4 regions of the Pantoea sp. SO10 genome follow, and region 1 is predicted to be linked to each of the others. Evidence: predicted binding sites of a transcription regulator. Region 1 holds the regulator's gene; each other region holds the start of a gene.
The links. The regulator Fur, encoded in region 1, represses iron uptake genes when iron is present. The targets are predictions, from matches to a motif close to ATAATAATGAGAACNACTATCAA.

Region 1 (5,277 bases):
GTTTCTGCAATCCACGCGCTGCCAGCGGAATTCCGCCTGTACGATCGTCTGTTCAGTGTGCCAAATCCGGGCGCGGCTGAGGATTTCCTCACCACCATCAACCCAAACTCACTGGAAATCAAACAGGGCTTCGTTGAGCCTGGCTTACGTGCAGCCGATCCGATGGCACCGTACCAGTTCGAACGCGAAGGCTATTTCTGTGCTGATAGCGTCTATTCACAGCCCTCCAGGCTGGTGTTTAACCGCACCGTGGGTTTGCGTGACACCTGGGCAAAAATCGGCGATTAATATTTTTAGTCGCGAGCACGATAAGATCATGAAAGGGCGAGCAATCGCCCTTTTTTATTATCTCTATTTGGCCAGATACGACCTTTTATGCTGCACGCCCTCAACGAGCCATTAATTCCCTATTTGCGACTATTCTGACTTTAGAAAAATTAACCCATTTGGCAGTGTGAAAAACTTTTTTTCAGGTAGGCTATGCGCTCTCAGACGGTGCTCTGCGGCTTATCTAAGGAAAAAAAATGACAACTCTCGCCCAGGAAGCCAGGCATAGCGTGGTGGTTTTACATCAGCTTATTGAACGTATTTTCAATCAGGCGGAAGGCAGTGACGACAGCATTGATCTGTTTTTATCGCACTTTCATCCCGAGTTCAAAATGGTCACGCCGCAAGGCAAACGATTGGACCTCAATGAAATGGAAGTGCTGTTTCGCCAGTTACAGGGGCAGCGTGAAGGCATGCGCATTGCCACCAGTGAGCACGCCATCATCTCGCAGCAAAGCGAGGAAGTGACGATTCAGTATCGTGAATTACAGATGATGAACGGCATCAATCAGAGCCGCATTTCACTGGCGGTATTGGATTGCAGCACCGCCATTCCGCGCTGGCGCTACCTGCAGGAAACGCTTGTCGCCTGATTACAGGCATAAAAAAACCGGCTCAAGCGCCGGTTTTTTTATACTGCATAGCACACTCAATTACTTATCGTGGAGCGTATCGTCTTCGCGGCAGTCTCCCAGAGCACAATGACCGTACAGGTACAGGCTGTGGTTGCTGAGCTTAATGCCGTGGCGAGTGGCAATTTCACGCTGACGCGTTTCGATTGATTCATCGCTGAATTCGATAACTTTGCCACAATCCAGGCAGATCAAGTGATCGTGGTGATGCTGCTGAGTCAGTTCGAAGACAGATTTACCGCCTTCGAAGTTGTGACGGGTTACGATGCCCGCGTCGTCAAACTGGTTAAGAACGCGATACACCGTTGCCAGACCAATCTCTTCGCCCATATCAATCAGGCGCTTATACAAATCTTCCGCACTGACGTGATGGGACTCTGGGCCGGGTCCCTGAAGCACTTCCAGAATTTTCAGTCTGGGTAGCGTGACTTTCAGGCCAGCCTTCTTCAATGCGGAGTTGTTGTCAGTCATGCGGATATTGTCCTGTTACTTTGCTAATCACTTGCGGCGCAGGGGCCTTGAATGTTTAGGTCAACGCGCATTCTCATTTGCGTCTCATTATAGAACTCAAGCAGTGAAATGAAAACCAAGGCAACGTCCTTAATCACCAAAGGTTGTAAGGATATCGTCACTAACGTCTTCAAGACGCTTGGGTTTTGGATTCCATTTCACTCAGCCTCATTCTACTGCCAGAGGAATAAGCGGATGACCATTGCGGGTATTCTACAGATTTGCGGGGAAAAGTTAAAAAACCGTAGCTATTATTTTTATAGGAAATTCCGTTACCCGATGTGAGGCAGTGCGCACATCGGGCTGAGCAGGGAATTAAGCTTCAATAATCTCTTTCAGCTGCAGCTCATCAAAGATCTGCTTCACCCACTTCTCAACGCGTTCGTTGGTCAATTCCGGCTGACGGTCTTCGTCAATGGCCAAACCAAGGAAGTTTTTGTCATCGGCCAGGCCTTTAGAGGCTTCGAAGTGATAGCCTTCGGTTGGCCAGTGACCGACGATCACCGCACCATTCGGCTCAATGATGTCACGAATAGTGCCCATCGCATCACAGAAGTACTCGGCGTAATCTTCCTGATCGCCACAACCAAACAGCGCTACCAGCTTGCCATTGAAATCAATCTCTTCCAGCGTCGGGAAGAAATCATCCCAGTCACACTGCGCTTCGCCGTAATACCAGGTTGGGATACCCAGCAGCAGGATGTCGAACGCTTCGAGATCTTCTTTGGTGCTCTTAGCAATGTCATGCACTTCGGCGACATCTTTACCCAGTTGTTTCTGGATCATCTTTGCAATGTTTTCAGTGTTGCCGGTATCGCTGCCGAAGAAAATGCCTACGATTGCCATGGGTTAGGTAACCTCTTAAATCCTGATTGTGAAAGTAAGTCAGTTGACTGCACAGTTATGCGAATAATAGCAGACCGGTAAAAAGTGCGGAACGTATAAAGCCGTGACTTTGTGTTCCAGCGTGCGGTCTTCGCGCGTTACGACAGTTTGAGCTGTGCCAGCAGCATTTGTTCAATCAATTCGCTGCGACTGATGTTTTGCTGATCGGCCAGCGTGCTGAGGGCGTCAACCGCCTCGCTCGACATCTTCAGCTCAACACGACGCAGCCCACGCACTTTATCGCGCTTGAGCTGATTGCGTTTGTTGATGCGTAACTGTTCATCACGCGTCAGCGGGCTGGTTTTCGGGCGACCAGGACGCCGCTCGTCTGCGAAGAGATCAAGCGTAGTGCGGTCTGTCTGTTCTTTTGCCATGGTTTGTAAAACTGAGTGGGCGCGAACGGCGGAAAGGCGCTGCGCGATTAAAACATTATCGGCCCGACCACGGCGAAAAAATATCCGTGGCAAATTTTTAGCGCGACATCATACTCCAGCGCCTTCCCTGACGCCAACCCTAAAGCGCAAGCGGCAAGCTTTTGCTTTTACAGGTTAAAAAAACGCCGAACGGCGCGTAACACCGCATCGGGTTTCTCGGCGTGCACCCAGTGTCCAGCACCGCTGATCACATGTGCATGTGCCTGCGGGAACTGACGCAGCAGCGCATCGCGATGCTGATTATCCAGATAAGGCGAGTCGCCGCCGCGGATAAACAGCGCCGGATGCGGCCACGCAGGAATCTCTTCCCAGCCGGAAATGGTGCTGTAGTTATCCCACAGCACCGGCACATTAAAGCGCCATTCGCCCTCTGCGAAAGATTTGAGGATGAACTGGATCACGCCTTCTTCATCAATATGCTGACGCATTACTTCAGCGGCTTCGCTGCGGCGCGTGACGCCCGCGGCGCTCACGGCCCGGATAGCGGCAAAAATTTCGTCATGGCGGCGCGTTTGGTAATCAACGGGCGCGATATCGATCATTACCATTTTATCAATACGCTCCGGCGCGATGGCACTGAGTGCCATGGCGATTTTGCCGCCCATCGAGTGTCCGATTACACCCGCGCGATCGATATGGTGCGCATCCAGCGTTTCGACAATGTCCTGCGCCATCACGTGATAATTCATCTCATCGCTACGCGCCGACAAGCCGTGATTGCGCACGTCAACTTGCAGCGTCGGACGTGCATCACGCACCCCACGCGCCAGCACGCCAAGGTTATCAAGGCTGCCAAAAAGACCATGGATCAATAGAATCGGCGTGGCATTGGGGGCAGATTGTTCAGTTTGCAGACGGGCGTTCAAAATCATGGCTAAAGTTCTTACGGTTGTGACCTTGGCTTAGGTTATCATGGATTCACCTGTCCAGCAGTCAGGCCGGTGGGCATTAGGGCATATTCCGACTTTTGCCCGTAAACGTTGCCAACGCTATCGGCTGCCACGGATTTAACTTTATAATCCTTATGTTAGAACCCGCTCACGTTTTGCACGACTGGATTTTGCTAAGGACGTTGCAAGAATGCGTGGTTCTGTCATTTGCCAGAATCGTACGGAAAAAGATGAAAACGATTGAAGTTGACGAAGAACTCTACCGTTATATTGCCAGCCACACGCAGCACATTGGTGAAAGCGCCTCAGATATTTTGCGCCGCATGTTGAAGTTCACCGCCGGACAGAGCGCACCCGCTGCGCCCGCCGCTGGTGCATCAATGAAAGAAGCGCAACCTGCCAGCCGTGAAGCGCGTCCTCAGGATCGCGTCCGTGCGGTACGTGAGCTGCTACTTTCCGATGAATATGCCGAGCAGAATAAGGCGGTTAACCGCTTCATGTTGGTACTGTCAACGCTCTATCGTCTTGATCCGGCTGCGTTTGCTGAAGCTACTGCCTCGCTGCAGGGCCGTACCCGCGTCTACTTTGCGGGCGACGAGCACACGCTGCTGCAAAATGGCACCCATACCAAGCCGAAGCACGTTCCCGGCACGCCGTACTGGGTGATTACGAATACCAATACAGGTCGCAAATGCAGCATGGTGGAACACATCATGCTGGCTATGCAGTTCCCACAGGAACTGACAGATAAAGTTCGCGGCACCATTTAACTGAAGCGTCAGGGAGAAGCGCCAATGGCCAATCACCCCCGTGCCGGGCAGCCTGCCCAGCAGAGCGATTTGATTAACGTTGCACAATTAACCTCGCAGTATTACGTCCTGAAGCCCGATGTGGCGAATCCGGATCATGCGGTGAAATTTGGCACTTCAGGCCACCGCGGCAGCGCGGGACGCCAAAGCTTCAATGAACAGCACATTTTGGCGATCGCGCAGGCGATTGCTGAAGAGCGTAAAAAGAATGGCATCACCGGTCCGTGCTACGTCGGTAAAGACACGCATGCGCTGTCTGAGCCAGCGATTCTGTCGGTGCTGGAAGTGCTGGCCGCTAACGGCGTGGACGTGATTGTTCAGCAGGACAATGGCTACACGCCAACGCCTGCAATCTCGAACGCTATTCTTGAGCACAACAAACGCGGCGGCGCGCAGGCGGACGGCATCGTTATCACGCCTTCGCATAACCCACCGGAAGATGGCGGTATCAAATACAATCCGCCAAACGGTGGTCCGGCTGATACCAACGTTACCAAAGTGGTGGAAGATCGCGCTAACCAGCTGATCAAAGGCGAGCTGAAAGACGTGAAACGTCTGCCGCTGGATCAGGCATGGGCGAGCGGTCACATCGTTGAGCAGGATCTGATCCAGCCATACGTTGAAGGTCTGGCGCAGGTGATTGACTTCGCCGCCATCCAGAAAGCCGGCCTGAAAATTGGCGTCGATCCGTTAGGCGGTTCCGGTATTGCTTACTGGCAGCGCATTGCTGAGCACTACAAACTGGATCTGACCATCGTGAACGATGCGATCGATCAGACTTTCCGCTTCA
Region 2 (5,277 bases), 700 kb from region 1:
CATCGAGCTGCACAATGGCTACCGGCACCATATGCGCGGGCAAGCGTTGCGCCAGCGCCTGACGCAGCGCGTCGCGATCAACCGGCTGCCCGGCAATCACGTAGCCGACCAGCTGACGCGCATCACCTTGCGCTGCCGTGCCGCCAAGCACCACCGCGTGTGTGACCGCCTGCTCAATGCCGGGCTGCGCGCTGAGCACATGATCGATCTCATTCAGTTCGATACGCTGACCGCGAATCTTCAGCTGATCGTCGCTGCGGCCGAGATATTCCACCGCGCCGTTATCCAGCCAGCGCGCCACGTCGCCGGTGAGATACATGCGCTCGCCAGGCATGAAAGGATCGGCGATAAAGCGGCTGGCGGTGAGATCGGGACGGCCAAGATAGCCATGCGCCAGCTGCACGCCGGTTAAGTAGAGATCGCCCGTCACGCCCGGCGGCACCGGCTGCATGCGGGCATCAAGGATGCGCAGGCCGGTATTCCACACCGGGAAACCAATCGGCACGCTGGCACCTTCGACGGCGGCCAGGGCAGCACCAAACGCCGGATACCAGCTGACATCCACCGCCGCTTCGGTTGGGCCATACAGATTGTGCAGCGGCACGCGCGTCAGTTTTTCCCACTCGCGCGATAAATCCGTCGGCAGCGCTTCACCGCTGCAGAACACGTTACGCAGGCTGGCGCAGCGGGCAATCGCCGCTTGATCGTCGAGCGCCGCGACAAAGGCCGCCAGCATCGAGGGAACGAAATGCGTGGTGGTGACTTGGTAGCGGGCAAACAGCTGCTGCAGCGCTTCCGGGTCGCGATGGGCTTCTGGCGGTGCCATCACCAACTGCGCACCGACCAGCAGCGGCCAGAAGAATTCCCACACCGAAACGTCGAAGCTGCTCGGGGTTTTTTGCAGCACCACGTCGTCGGCTTGCAGCGGATAGCGATCCTGCATCCACAACAGGCGATTGACGATGGCTTCATGCCCCACCAGCACGCCTTTAGGGCGACCGGTCGAACCTGAGGTGTAAATGATGTAGGCGCCATCCTGCGGCGTCGGCGCGCTGGCCGGCTGCGGTGCATGGGCATTGTGATACAGCACATCAAAATGCAGCTGATTGACCGACGCGATGGCGCTGAAGCGCGCGCTGAGCGCTGCGCAGGTGATCAGCGTTTTTGGCGCGGCGTCTTCCAGCATCAGCTGTAAGCGGTCATCCGGATAACCGGTGTCGAGCGGTAAATAGGCAGCGCCGAGCGAAACAATCGCCTGCAGCGCCAGGGAGAGCTGCACTGAACGCGGCAGAGCCACGGCGACAATATCGCCACGCTGCACGCCGGCGGCGCTGAGATCGGCGGCCAGCGCAAACACCTGCTGTTGCATCGCGCGATAGCTAAGCTGATGCTGCGCATCGGCCAGCGCCGGTGCATCAGGGGTGCGTGCCGCCTGCTGCGCTAACAGGGAAGCCAGCGTTTCTGCTGGCAGCGGATAGGCGGTTTGGTTGATCGCGGCAATCTGCGCATGCTCTTCGGCAGTGAGCAGATCGAGTTCGCCGCACGGCCGCTGCGGCTGTTGCGCCAGCTGATCGAGCAGCAGGGCAAAGCGGCTGGCATGACGCTGCAAGGTTTGTTCGCTATAGCGTTCGGCATTGGCCAGCAGCTCCAGCGTCAGTTCACCGTGCTCGCTGATGTAAATGGCGATCTCCAGATCGCGCACCGGCCCGGACGCCAGTTGATGGGTGATGCCTTCCACGCCAGCGAAATCGAGCTGGTAGTCAAACATCTTCAGGTTAATCACCGGACCGTACAGCGGGTCGCCATCGCCGAGGCGGCCGAGATCGCGCTGCACCTGTTCGGCGTCATAGCGCTGATGACGACGCATCTTTTTCACTTCACCCGCCAGCTGCGCGGCGAGCGCGCCGATCGGCTGCGCGGGATCGTAATGGATTGCCATCGGCAATACGTTGATCACCGGACCGGTGGCGCACAAGGCGGCCGAGCCGATGCGGCGCATAAAGATGAAGCCAGTGGCAAAGTCGTTTTGCCCGCTGAGACGCGCCAGCCACAGCGCCACTAGCGCAAAGGCGAGATCGGCCGCGCTGGCGTGCGGATGCTGCTGCACTAGCCTCTGGAAGATGCTGCGATCCAGCGTAACGCTATGGCGCAGCAGATCGGTGCTGGCATGTTGTCCGGCGAGCGGCAGCGGCGAGAGCGAAGCCGGTGAGGGCAGCGCCGCCCCTTTTTCGCGCCAGAACTGGCTGTCACGCGCAAAAGAGGAGGATTCGCGGTAGCGCTGATACTCGTCCACCACTTCGCTAAACGGAATAAACGGCGTCGGTTCAGCGGCTTGCTGGCGTACGGCCGCGCTGTAGAGATTGGCGATGCGGCGCGTCAGCGCGGTAAAGCTGAAGCCATCCACCACCAAATGATGGTAGCGCTGATACCAAAACCAATGCTGATCGTCGAGACGGAACAGGCGGTGATGCCACAGCTTTGCGCCGCTCAATACGCGCAGATCGCCATTCATGTCGTCACGCATCAGCGCGCGCGCTTTGGCAGGCGCATCGGCCTCAGCGCGCAAATCGACAATCTGCGGCAGGCTAAAGGCGTGTGGCTGCGGCCACTGCAACGCTTCGCCTTCCACCTCACCAAAGGCCATATTCAGCGTGTCGGCTTCCTGCATGCCGGCAACGATCGCCTGCGCCAACAGGGCGCTATCAATCTCACCGCGCAGTTCGACAAAGTGCGCCACCGCGTAAGCGTTGTGGTGAGGTGACAGCTGATCGGCAATCCAGATGCCGGGCTGTGCCGCGACTAACGGCAAGGTTTGTTGGTCGGTCATAGGCTTATTCATCAGGGATTCGGACATGGATGCTCCGGTTTGCTCCACAGCGCTTGCAGGCCATTCAGCAGGCCGCCGCGCCAACAGAGCGCGTCATGGCCGCCTTCCACGGGCAGGTAATTCACCTGATAGCCGGCAGCGCTAAGCTGCTGTTGAAGTTGTTGATTAGCTTGCAGAATCAAGCCTTCACGTTTGCCCGCTTCGAGCCAGAAACGCAGCGGTTGACGCGGTGCAAGACCGTTATCCAGCGCCTGCAGCAGCCAGCCGTGCGGATTGCCGCGTTCCGGCCACCAGAAGGAGCCCGATAAGCTGAGCGCGTTGCCAAAGGTTTCCGGCCAGTGCAGCGCGGCAAACACCGACGCCAGGCCACCAAAGCTTTGTCCGGCGACGATGGTACTGTCCGCCTGCTGGCGATAAGGCGTTGATTGTGCAACTTGCGGTAACAGTTCTTGCTGAATGGCTTGCCAAAACTGCGCGTTACACGGCAGCTCGCGGCTGCGGTGTTCGCGGTCAATGATGTCGATAAACAGATACACCGCTGGCGGCAAAGAACCGGCATCAGTGAGCTGCTGCAGCGGTCCGGCAATCGGCATGCTGTGCGCCCAGAATTGCCCGTCAAGCATGATGGCCAGCGGACGCTGTGCGGGATTGGCTGCGCCGGTGGTGTAAATCCACACCTTGCGGCTGTTGCCTAATAGCGCGCTATCCCATTGTTGCTGTTGCAGTTCAATGGTTGGCGCTGTGCCGTTATCCACCGCTTGCCACAGCTGTTGATCGGGCGCGTGAGGCAGATGCAGCGGCGAGACGCCCATGCCGCGACCACCGGACCAGCCACGTAAGCTGTTCAAAGGATCGGCCTGCGCCGTCGGGAATTTGTCGCGCCACCAGTTGCGCAGCGTGGACATGTCGGCAACGCCAGTGAAGTCCGTGGCCTGTTCATCGGGCATCAAACAGTAACTGCCGCGCCAGTTAGCGGGCAGCGAGGTCTGCCAATACCAGACGTTGGTGCCCGCCACACGCATTAACGACTGCGGCGGGCGGCGCTGGTGGTGATCGGTCACGCCGGTAATGTTAATCCACACGCGCTGGGTCGACGATTGCGTCTCATCGCCTTGCGGATCACGCCAGAAGAAAGTGACCTGACATTGGCCATCGTCTACTAACTCAATGCGGGGAATACCTTGGGATTGTTGCGCCTGCCACCAGGCCGCACTGCCGGTTACATCATTTCGCCAGGTCATAGGGCTGCCAGTCGGTGTTTACGCGGAGATTTACATAAGCTTGATGAATAATACTATTGATAATAATTTGCATTTGCAATAGGGTGGCTGCGCTCAAAAATGAGCACGCCTGTTCCGCCAGATGCTTACCGTTCGGTAAGGTTGCGCTACGGATGGTTTGAAGGGTCTGGAACTGGGCGCGATATGGACAGGGATCTTCTCACCGGCTCGCCAGTTAAGCATCCAACGGCTTTTTGCTGGCCATCCAGGAACGTATAAAATGAAAAATTACTCACGGTTATCGTTAGCCATTCTGATTGAACTGGGGCTCAGCGCCTCACTGCTTTCCAGCAGCGCCTGGGCAGCAGAGACTTCCTCCAGCAAAACCTCAGCCAGCACGACTGACGCACAATCAATGGACGGCGGCACCTTGATGGTCACCGCGCAGCAGCAGAACCTGCAAGCGCCGGGCGTCTCAACCATTACTGCCGACGAAATCAAAAAACATCCGCCCGCGCGTGATGTGTCTGAAATTATCCGTACCATGCCTGGCGTTAACCTGACCGGCAACTCCACCAGCGGCCAGCGCGGTAACAATCGCCAGATCGATATTCGTGGTATGGGCCCGGAAAACACCTTGATCATGGTGGACGGTATGCCGATCACCAGCCGCAACTCGGTGCGCCTTGGCTGGCGTGGCGAGCGTGATACGCGTGGCGACACCAACTGGGTGCCGCCGGAGATGATCGATCACATCGACGTGATTCGTGGACCGGCGGCGGTGCGTTACGGTAACGGCGCGGCGGGCGGTGTGGTGAATATCATCACTAAAAAACAGACCGATCAGCAGTGGCACGGTTCCTGGAACACCTATTACAACGTGCCGGAACATAAAGCGGAAGGCGCCACTAAGCGCACTAACTTCAGTCTGGAAGGGCCGCTGGGCGATGATTTCAACTTCCGTTTGTACGGTGGTTTAGCCAAAACCCAGGCCGATGCCTATGACATCAACGAAGGGCATGCGGCGGCGCGCACCGGCAGCTATGCGGGCAGCTATCCGGCGGGTCGTGAAGGTTCGGTTAATAAAGATATCAATGCCTTGCTGAGCTGGGCGTTTGCACCGATGCAGACGCTGGAGCTGCAGGCCGGTTACAGCCGTCAGGGCAACCTGTATGCGGGTGATACGCAGAACACCAACACCAGCGCGCTGGTGAAAAGCCTGTACGGTGA
Region 3 (5,277 bases), on a different replicon from region 1:
CACCGAAGATCTGATCGTTGGCGAAAAGCTGCTGGCGGCGGGTTGCGAACTGTTGATGCCGTGGGGCGCGCCGATTGGTTCCGGCCAGGGTTTGCGCAACATCGATGGCCTGCGCGCCATGCGTGCGTGGTTCAGCGACATCCCGCTGATCATTGATGCGGGCATTGGCGCGCCGTCGCAGGCGGCGCAGGCGATGGAGATGGGCTTCGATGGCATTTTGCTCAACACCGCCGTCGCCAAAGCCGGCGATCCAGTCGGCATGGCCCACGCCTTCCGGCTGGCGATTGAAGCCGGACAGGCCGCGCGCGCTGCCGGACTGATGGAGAAGCGCGATATGGCAGCCGCGTCCACGCCGATCTTCGGTCTGGCAAATCTGAGTTGAGGCAGCCAACTATGCAACGTTATCAACGCCAGATGATGCTGGCGGAAATCGGCGAGGCAGGGCAGCAGAAACTGCTCGACGCGCGCGTGCTGGTGGCGGGCGCGGGCGGATTAGGCGCCACACTCCTGCCGCAGCTGGTGGGCGCGGGGGTCGGCTATATTCGGCTGTATGACGACGATGTGGTGGCGCTGCATAACCTGCATCGGCAAACGTTGTTTACTGAGAAGGATATTGACCAGCCCAAAGTGCTGCGCGCGCAGCACGCGTTGCAGCAGCGCAATCCGCAGGTGCAAATCGAGGCGCTGCAGCAGTCGCTGAGCGCCAGTAATCTGCAGCAGGCGCTGGCGGGATGCGATCTGGTGATCGATGCCGCCGATAACTTTGCCGTCACCTACCAACTTTCCGATGCTTGCATGCAGGCAGGCATGCCGCTGATCAGCGCCTCGGTGCTGGGGCGGCAAGGTTACGTCGGCGGATTCTGTGGCGGCGCCCCGAGCTATCGCGCGTTGTTCCCGCGCTTGCCGTCATCGGCCGCGAACTGCAACACCGCAGGCGTGATGGGCCCGGCGGTGGCAACGCTTGGCGCGATGCAGGCGCAGATGGCGCTCAACGTACTGCTGGAATTACAGCCTTCACCGCTCGGTTGTCTGGTGAATTGCGATTTTGTGAACTGGCACTTCCGCCAGTTCCGCTTTGATGATGCTGAAGAGCCGGAATATGTGGTGCCGTTTATCGACCTGCAAATGCTGGCCGCCGATGACTGTATTGTCGAACTGCGCAGCTATGAAGAAGCGCCGGTCAGCGTGGCGGATGGCGTTGAGCGCATCTTGCCGCAGGCGATCGCCGCGTGGCAGCCGCCCGCCCAGCAGCGCATCGTGCTGGTGTGCGCCAGCGGCATCCGTGCCGCGCAGGCCGCTAACGCGCTGGCGCAGCGCGGATTTCACCAGTTGGCGATTCTGGCGGCCAATCGCCCATGAATCAGGACATTCTGTTCAACGATGTGAGCTTTAGCTGGGGCGATAAACCGCTGTGTCAGCGGCTGAATCTGCACCTGCGCGGTGGCAAAACCACGGTAATGCTGGGACGCAGCGGCATCGGCAAAAGTACGCTGCTGCGGTTGGTGGCCGGTTTACTCCAACCGCAGCAGGGCGCGGTGCGGGGCTTGAGCGGCAACGTGGCGTGGATGGGCCAGCAGGATCTGCTGTATCCGTGGCTGACGGTGCTCGACAACGTGATGCTGTCGGCGCGGCTCAGCGGCGACAAGCCGGATCGCCCGCGTGCGCTGGCGCTGCTCGAGCAGGTAAAACTCAGCGACGTGGCGCATGCACCCCCGCATCAACTCTCCGGCGGCATGCGGCAACGCGTGGCGCTGGCACGCACGCTTTATGCGCAGCGCGACGTGGTGCTGATGGATGAACCCTTCGCCACGCTGGATGTGATGACCAAACTCAGTTTGCAAACGCTGACCGCCGGATTACTGCGGGGCAAAACTGTGCTGCTGGTGACGCACGATCCGCTGGAAGCGTGCCGCATGGCCGATGACATTCTGCTGCTGCAAGGCCAGCCGCTGACTATCGAAAGCTGGCCGGTTGCTGGCGGTGACGTGCCGCGTCCGTTTGATCATCCCGACGTCCTGCAGGCGCAGGCGCAACTCTTCTCCCGACTGAATACCCATGAAAACAGTGTTTAGCGCGATCTACCTGATCGTGGTGCTGCTGTGCGGCTGGTTACTGGCGTGTCACAGCGGCGTGCCGAGTTTCCTGCTGCCCACGCCACAGGCGGTGCTGGAGGCGCTGTGGCAGCATCGTCAACTGCTGTGGCATCACGCGCTCTATACGCTGGCGGAAATCGTGCTGGCGCTGCTGTTGGGCGTCGGCGCGGGCGTGACGCTGGCGGTGCTGATGGCCGCCAGTTCGCTGCTGCGTCGCGTGCTGTTTCCGCTGGTCACCGCCAGCCAGGCAATTCCGGTGTTTGCCCTCGCGCCGCTGCTGGTGCTGTGGCTTGGCTTTGGTATCGCGTCGAAAGTGGTGGTGGCGGCTTTGATCCTGTTCTTCCCGCTGTGCTTGTCACTGTTTGATGGGCTGTGCCGTACGCCGGTCGGCTGGCTGGAGCTGGCGCAAACCTCCACGTCATCGCGTTTCCGCATCTTCTGGCGCGTGCGCTGGCCCGCCGCGTTACCGCAGTTTTTCTCCGGCCTGCAGATGGCGGTGGTGTTGGCCCCGATTGGCGTGGTGATTGGCGAATGGGTCGGCGCCAGCGAAGGGCTCGGCTATCTGATGATGCAATCCAACGCGCGACTGGAAACCGCCACCAGCTTCGCGGCGCTGCTGCTGTTACTGATTATGGCGCTGCTGCTTTCGGGCAGCGTGGCGCTGATGCGCAAGAAAATCCTCTGGCAATCTACATAAGGAAATACCGTGAAAACCCTACGAATGGCATTGACCGCGTTGCTGCTGCTGGCGACCGCTAACGTGCAGGCGGCGGAGAAAGTTCGCCTGCTGCTTGACTGGTTTATCAACCCCAATCACGCGGCGATTTTTGCTGCCCAGCATAGCGGCGCGTTTAAGAAAGAAGGGCTGGATGTCGAGATGATCGCGCCCGCCGATTCCGCTTCCGTGCCGCTGCTGCTGGCGGCGGGCAAAGTCGATCTCGCCATCAGCTATCAGCCGCAGCTCTACACGCTGGTGGATAAAGAGGTGCCGGTGATCCGCGTCGGCACCTTGATCAATCAGCCGCTGAACACGCTGACCACGGTGTCAGACGATATCCACTCGCTGAAGGATTTCGCTGGCAAAACCATCGGCTACGCGGTGCCGGGCACCGAAGACGTGGCGATCCGCAATATGCTAAAAGCGCAGGCCGTTGATGCTGACTCGGTGAAGCTTATCAACCTGAATATGGATGGCACCTCCGCGTTGCTAACGCACAAGATTGATGGCGCGATGACCATCTTTCGCAACTATGAGCTGCTGGATCTGGAAGACAAAGGCGCGCAGCCAACGGTGTTCAAGCCGGAAGATTACGGCGTGCCTGCTTATGATGAGTTGATCATCCTTGCAAACCAGAAAACTGCCGCGCAGGACAAACGCATTCCGGCGTTTTTACGTGGCCTGGATGCCGGCGTGGCGTGGCTACGCGCGCATCCGCAGGAAGCGTGGCAGGCGTTTATCGAAAAATATCCCGAGCTGGATACGCCGCTCAATCACGAGGCGTGGCAGGCCACGCTGCCATATTTTGCCGCGCACAGTGCGGCGTTTGATCGGACGCGCTATCAGGCGTTTGGTGAGTATATGAAGGGTAATGGTGTGATTAAGGCTGTGGCGCCGATGGCGCGATATTCGTTGTAGGTTGGTGTAGTTTGTCCCTCACCCCAGCCTTCTCCCGCGCGCGGGAGAGGGGGCCTAACATCCGCGCCATCTAACCATTCCCTCTCCCGCCTGCGGGAGAGGGTTAAGGTGAGGGGAAACCACGCACAATTTCCCTTGCACCTACACTTATTTTTGATAATGATATTTATTCTCAACTATCAAGTGATGGACAACCTGATGCGTTTCCCCGCTCTTTCTCTGCTGCTTAGCCTGTTTTTCATCTGCACCCATGTTCACGCCAACGCAACCTGGCCGCGCACTATCTCCACACCGAAAGGCCCCTTCACGCTGCAACAGCCGCCGCAGCGCATTGTCTCGACCAGCGTTACGCTGAGTGGCACTTTGCTGGCAATTAACGCGCCGCTGGTTGGCTCCGGCGCCACCAGTCGCAATAGCAGCGTATCGGATGTGCAGGGCTTTTTTACGCAATGGAGCGCGGTGGCCAAAGTGCGTCAGGTTAAACCGCTCTATATCTCGCAGCCGAATGCCGAAGCGATTGCCGCCGAAGCACCGGATTTGATCGTGATTGCCGCCACCGGCGGCGATTCGGCGCTGCGCCTCTACGATCAGCTGCAAACCATCGCGCCGGTGTTAGTGATCGACTATGGCGATAAGAGCTGGCAGGCATTGACCCTGCAGCTGGGCGAGATTACCGGCCATGAAGCTGATGCCAATAAGGTGATTGCAGCGTTCGAAAAACGGGTTGAAACAGTGCGTCACAAGATTACGCTGCCGCCGCAGCCGACCTCTGCGCTGGTCTATTACGAAGATGGACGTGGAATGAATTTGTGGACGCCAGCATCGGCGCAGGGCGCGCTATTACAGGATTTGGGCTTTACGCTGGCCGCGCCGCCCGCCAGTTTTCAGGGCAGCACCAGCATGGGTAAGCGCAATGACATTATTCAGCTGAACGGCGAAAACATGGCCGATGGCATCACCGGTAACACGCTTTTGCTATTCGCTGCTGATGAGAAAACCGTGCCGCAGGTGGCGAAGAATCCGTTCCTCGCCCATCTGCCGGCGGTACAGCAGCACGACATCTTTGCCGTGGGTAACGATACTTTTCGTCTCGATTACTACAGCGCCAGCAATATGCTCAGCAGCATCGAGCGGCAGTTTACCCGTTAAGCCTCTGCGGTGGCGGGCTGCGGCGCGTCCGGTTGTTCACTGAGGCGCGCCGAGCGCAGGCCGCGCGCCGCCAGCGACAACAGCACCAGCAATCCCGCCGCCAATCCGCCAAACCACAGCACGCTGCTCAACGGTGCCAGCACGCGTGCCAGCGCGCCTAAACCCAATGCACCGACCGAATCGCCGGTCACATCCTGCGCGGTGCCGAGGCTGTTGACGCGTCCCAGCAGCGCATCCGGCGTGTGGTGCTGCGTCAGCATAAACTGCAATAGCGAGGCGATGGCGTTGCTGTAGCCGTAACACACCAGCGCCAGCAGTGCGGGCAGCAGATGGCTGTAAAGACCGAGCGAGGCGATGCAGGCAAATGCCAGCAGCGCACAGCCCATCAGCACCCATCCC
Region 4 (5,277 bases), on a different replicon from region 1:
ACGCCGGGATCCATCGCCAGCGCGCGGGCAATCGCCACACGCTGCTGCTGTCCTCCGGAGAGATTCTGCGGCCACTCATCTTCGCGGCCAGACAAACCCACTTGCTTCAGCAGCGACAGCGCTTTGCTGGTCGCCTGCTGACGACTCTGCTTCTTGACGCGCATCGGCGCATCGACGATGTTTTGCAACACGGTACGGTGCGGGAACAGGTTGAATTGCTGGAACACCATGCCGATTTCGGCACGCTGACGCGCAACTTCACCGCTGCTTAACTCGTGCAGCGCCTGGCCTTTCTGCTTATAGCCGATGATCTCGCCGCCGATGCGAATGGTGCCGCCATCCAGTTTTTCCAGGTGGTTTATGCAGCGCAGCAGCGTGGATTTCCCCGAACCCGACGGCCCAAGGATCACCGTGACTGAACCGGCCGGAATATCCAGATTCACTTCATCCAGAATGGTGACGCCAGAGAAGCGCTTAGTGACTTTACGTAAGGCGATCGCTTCACCCATTGCTGACGCTCCTTTCTGCTTTTGGCGCTGAGAAGCCCGGCAGCGATTTCAACAGGCTGCGTTTTTCCCGGCGCGAAACGCCACGGCCAAAATAGCGTTCCACATAGAACTGACCCACCGACAGCACCGAAGTCATCAGCAGATACCACAAGGTAGCCACCAGCAGCAGCGGAATCACTTCATAGGTGCGCTGGTAAATAATCTGCGCCGAGAACAGCACGTCCTGCAGCGAGATCACTGAGACCACCGCCGTGGTTTTCAGCTGACCAATGATTTCGTTGCCGGCGGGCGGCATGATGGCGCGCATCGCCTGCGGCAGCACGGTGTGACGGAAAATCTGCGAAGGGCGATAGCCGAGCGCACGCGCGGCTTCCAGCTGGCCGTTGCCGACGCTTTGGATACCCGCACGCACAATTTCGGCGGCATAGGCAGATTGGTGCATCACCAGCGCGATCACTGCCGCGCTGAATGGGCTCACCAGCGCGTTCGATTGCGTGCTCCAGACTTCGCCGAGGCCCGGAATCGATAGGGCGATGGTGGGATAAAGCGCCGCGATGTTGTACCACAGGAACAGTTGCACCAACATCGGTACACCACGGAAGAACCAGGTGTAGAACCAGCTCACGCCCACCAGCACCGGATTGGAGGAGAGGCGCATCAGCGCCAGCACCGTACCGAAGGCAAAACCCAGCACCACAGAGATCGCGGTGAGCTGCAACGTCATTAATACGCCTTGCAGGATCGATTCGCCGGTAAAGTTCTCCGCAATCACGCTCCATTCGAAGCGTGGATTGTTAATCATCGAGTTCGCCATCGCCACCACGCACAACAACACGACCAGCGCACTCAGCCAGCGTCCGTAGTAATGTTTGCCGACGATTTTCAAATCGCCGGTGTGGTCGTGAATGTCACTCATTGAAAGATTTCCTGATTGCGTTTGGCTTGTTTAACAGCACCAAAGCCGATGCCCCAGTTGTCGAGGATCTTGTTGTAGCTGCCATCTTTGATCAGCGAGTTAAGCGCGGCCTGTACGGCGGGCTCCAGCGCGGAATCTTTCGGGAAAGCGACGGAGACTGGCGCATCGTGTACGGTGATTTCGCCGCTCATGGTCAGCGGTTTAATCACTTTCACCTGCCACAGCAAACCTTCATACGGGCCGAGGAACATTGGCACGCGACCGCTTACCACCGCCTGCACGCCAGCTGGACGATCCGGGAAGACGGAGACTTTAATTGGCTTTTTACCCGCCGCTTCACAGGCTTTGCTGGCGTCTTCAAGGCGCGTAACCTGGGTGGTACCGGAACCGGCGCCCACTTCTTTACCACAGACATCGGCCAGCTCTTTGAATGGTGCGATGTTGGCATCTTTACGCGAGATAATGCCGAGGCGGCTGGCATCGTAATAACCCACGAAGTCGATGATTTTGGCACGCGCTGGCGTGGCGTTAATATTGGAGAGCGCCACATCGTAACGACCGGTTTTCAGGCCTGGAATGATGTTGTCGAAACCGCCGGTGTCGCGCCACTGAACCTGGATTCCCAGACGCTCGCCCACGGCATTCATGATATCGATTTCACGGCCGGCCAGCGTTTTGTTGTCTTCTTTATAGAAGGTGGTTGGCGGCGTGTTGGGGTTGGTTCCGGCTACAATGTAGCCACGTTTCACCACATCCGCAGGCAGCAGGCTTTTCAGCGCAGGATCGGCCTGCACGTGGATTGAGCTGTCAGTTGGGACGTTTTCATCGGCGGCGAACGCGGTGTGTGCACTCAGCGCGAGCGCAAGAAGAGTCATGCCTTTGGCGAATTTCACTGGAACCTTTCTCCTGATTTATAAAAAGTTTCCCCACAGGGAAAAGGCGTTGAGGTAGCGATGGTTTTGTCTCCTGACTCACCTCGCGCGAGCGGCGTGCGGTGAGTGGAATTGTCATCCTCATATACCCTAAATAATTCCAGCTGCAACAAGGCGGCAAGTGTGTGAATCCCCGGGAGCTTACTTAAGTAAGTGACTGGGGTGAACACGCGAAGCCAACGCAGTTGCGGCTGAAATTATGACGGGTATTTACGTCCCGATTAGCATTCTCTGGAAGATAGATAACAATCACAAATGCGAAAAAAACATATCTATTGCCGAAATATGGCAATAGCCGCTAGCACGGTTGCAAGGCGGGATTTCCGCCCCAGATTTGGCACGTAACACTCAGCAGAATTCAGAATTTGCTAGTGAATCAGTAGCCTGCCTATCCAGTATTCATCGACACATTTCTTCTTACTCATAACGGTTTCTTCTAAGCAAATGAGAAATTCCCCTCTCCGCAACTCATACCCCGCAACCGAACAACCTTTGTAAAGGTTTGTATTGTCAGGCATGTTGCCGTCTCACTGAATAGACAATGAGAAACGTTATCATTATCATGCGCATTTACTTACAATTGTTAACGTAACAGGGAGAAAACTTAAGTGAATGTAACCATGCGTGGCAAAAAGCGTCCAATTGCGCTTTTTTTAGCGGGAATGCTAACGTCGCCTGCCTTTGCAGCTGAAACCACCGAAAAGCTGGCTGACGATGAATCAATGATCGTCACCGCCGAGCAGGAGCTCAAACAGCAACCGGGCGTGTCCACCATCACCGCTGAAGACATCAAAAAAAATCCCCCTGTTAACGATCTCTCCGACATCATTCGCAAAATGCCCGGCGTAAACCTTACCGGCAACGGCGCCAGCGGCAGCCGCGGCAATAACCGTCAAATCGATATCCGTGGCATGGGCCCGGAAAACACCCTGGTGATGATCGATGGCGTGCCGGTTTCCTCTCGTAACTCGGTGCGCTACAGCTGGCGCGGCGAGCGTGATTCACGCGGTGATACCAACTGGGTGCCAGCTGAAATGGTTGAGCGCATTGAAGTGATTCGAGGCCCGGCCGCTGCTCGATACGGTTCTGGCGCGGCGGGCGGCGTGGTGAACATCATTACCAAGCGTCCCACCAACGACTGGCACGGCTCGCTGTCGCTCTATACCAGCCAGCCGGAAAATAGCAAAGAAGGCGATACCCGACGCGCTAACTTCAATCTCAGCGGCCCGCTGGCCGGTGATGCGTTGACCATGCGCCTGTACGGCAACCTCAACCGCACCGATGCCGATGCGTTCGATATCAACACCGCAGAAAACGGTTCATACGCGGCGGGCCGTGAAGGCGTGCGCAACAAAGACATCAATACCGTGCTGTCGTGGAAAATCACGCCGCTGCAAATCATCGACTTCTCCTGGGGCTACAGCCGTCAGGGCAATATTTACGCCGGTGACACGCAGAACAGTAACAGCAACGCCAGCACCGACGGTTTAGTAGAGTCGCTGTATGGTGATGAAACTAACCGCATGTATCGCCAGAGCTACGGCATCGCGCACAACGGTATCTGGGATTGGGGAACCTCGAAGCTCAATTTCAACTACGAGAAAACCAATAACACCCGCCTGCAGGAAGGCACTGCCGGGCGTACTGAAGGAATGATCAACAGCGATACGTACGCCACCAGCCGCCTGGAAAGCTATCGCGCGGGCGGAGAGATCAACTTCCCGCTGCAGCTGCTGGTCGATCAAACCGTGACGCTGGGCGCGGAGTGGAACCGCGACGAGCTGAACGATCCAGCATCAATGCTTGCGGCCAGCGCGAGCGGCGTGAATTTGCCAGGCAGTTCGGGCGATCCATCGCAGCGCAGCAGTAAGAACAGCGCCACCATCAGTTCACTGTTCTTTGAAGACAACATTGCCGCCACCGATAGCACCGAAGTGATTCCGGGCCTGCGCTTTGATTATCACGATCAGTTTGGCGCCAACTGGAGCCCAAGCCTGAACCTCTCACAAGGTCTGGGCGACTTTTTCACCCTGAAGGCCGGTATCGCACGGGTGTTTAAAGCGCCAAACCTGTATCAATCAACGCCGGGTTATCTGCTCTCCACGCGCGGCAACGGCTGCCCGATTGGGCTCAGCCAATGTTATCTGCTGGGGAACAACGATCTTGATGCAGAAACCAGCGTCAACAAAGAGATTGGAATGGAGTTCAGCAACCAGGGCTACGTTGCGGGCATCACCTGGTTCCGCAATGACTATAAGAACAAGATTGTGTCGGGCACCGAGCCGGTTTATTCCAGCACTCGCCCGGTTTATAACGTGCTGCGCTGGGAAAACGGCGGCAAAGCGATTGTGGAAGGACTGGAAGGAAATCTGACTATTCCTTTGATCGCCGATACGCTGGAATGGCGCTCCAACGCCACCTACATGTTCCGCTCCGAGAGCAAGAAAACCGGCAATCCGCTGTCGGTGATCCCGGAATTCACCATCAACTCGCAGCTGGAGTGGCAGGCGACGCAGGATCTCAGCGCCAACATCAACTGGACGCAGTATGGCCGCCAGAAACCGCGTCAGAATGTTGAGACCAATATCGATACCTCGAGCATGACGACCCAGGAAATCAGCCCGTATTCGGTGTTTGGTTTGAACGTCAATTACGACATCAGCAAAAACCTGCGCGCCAATGCCGGTATCAATAACCTGTTTGATAAACGCATTTACCGCGAAAATTCGGGTGCATCAACCTATAACGAACCGGGCCGCGCCTATTATGCCGGTGTGACGATGTCGTTTTGATTGAGCGGTTTTTAGTCGCCAGACATGGCGACCTGACGTTTAATTAAAAAACTCACCCAACGCCTCTGCCAGCGCCTGCGGTTGCTCATCCGGAATGAAGTGACCGCAGTGCGCGATCTTAATTCCCG

Region 2: a site for Fur is predicted at 4,119-4,141, ahead of fes (enterochelin esterase). Genes of this name have one in related genera too.
Region 3: a site for Fur is predicted at 3,883-3,905, ahead of fepB (Fe2+-enterobactin ABC transporter substrate-binding protein). Genes of this name have one in related genera too.
Region 4: a site for Fur is predicted at 2,899-2,921, ahead of FCN45_RS20165 (TonB-dependent siderophore receptor). Genes of this name have one in related genera too.

The regions. Positions count from the first base shown of each region.
Region 1 is NZ_CP040095.1:1,246,858-1,252,134, forward strand. It holds gene glnS (glutamine--tRNA ligase) at 1-288, shown strand, start outside; gene FCN45_RS05735 (hypothetical protein) at 525-920, shown strand; gene fur (ferric iron uptake transcriptional regulator) at 981-1,430, opposite strand; gene fldA (flavodoxin FldA) at 1,785-2,315, opposite strand; gene ybfE (LexA regulated protein) at 2,453-2,728, opposite strand; gene ybfF (esterase) at 2,896-3,660, opposite strand; gene seqA (replication initiation negative regulator SeqA) at 3,909-4,448, shown strand; gene pgm (phosphoglucomutase (alpha-D-glucose-1,6-bisphosphate-dependent)) at 4,473-5,277, shown strand, end outside.
Region 2 is NZ_CP040095.1:543,520-548,796, forward strand. It holds gene FCN45_RS02440 (enterobactin synthase subunit F) at 1-2,854, opposite strand, end outside; gene fes (enterochelin esterase) at 2,839-4,068, opposite strand; gene FCN45_RS02450 (TonB-dependent siderophore receptor) at 4,328-5,277, shown strand, end outside.
Region 3 is NZ_CP040096.1:478,055-483,331, forward strand. It holds gene FCN45_RS21710 (thiazole synthase) at 1-382, shown strand, start outside; gene FCN45_RS21715 (HesA/MoeB/ThiF family protein) at 394-1,359, shown strand; gene FCN45_RS21720 (ABC transporter ATP-binding protein) at 1,356-2,072, shown strand; gene FCN45_RS21725 (ABC transporter permease) at 2,056-2,790, shown strand; gene FCN45_RS21730 (ABC transporter substrate-binding protein) at 2,800-3,729, shown strand; gene fepB (Fe2+-enterobactin ABC transporter substrate-binding protein) at 3,928-4,878, shown strand; gene entS (enterobactin transporter EntS) at 4,875-5,277, opposite strand, start outside.
Region 4 is NZ_CP040096.1:125,172-130,448, forward strand. It holds gene FCN45_RS20150 (amino acid ABC transporter ATP-binding protein) at 1-509, opposite strand, end outside; gene FCN45_RS20155 (amino acid ABC transporter permease) at 502-1,425, opposite strand; gene FCN45_RS20160 (ABC transporter substrate-binding protein) at 1,422-2,318, opposite strand; gene FCN45_RS20165 (TonB-dependent siderophore receptor) at 2,978-5,149, shown strand; gene FCN45_RS20170 (alpha/beta fold hydrolase) at 5,189-5,277, opposite strand, start outside.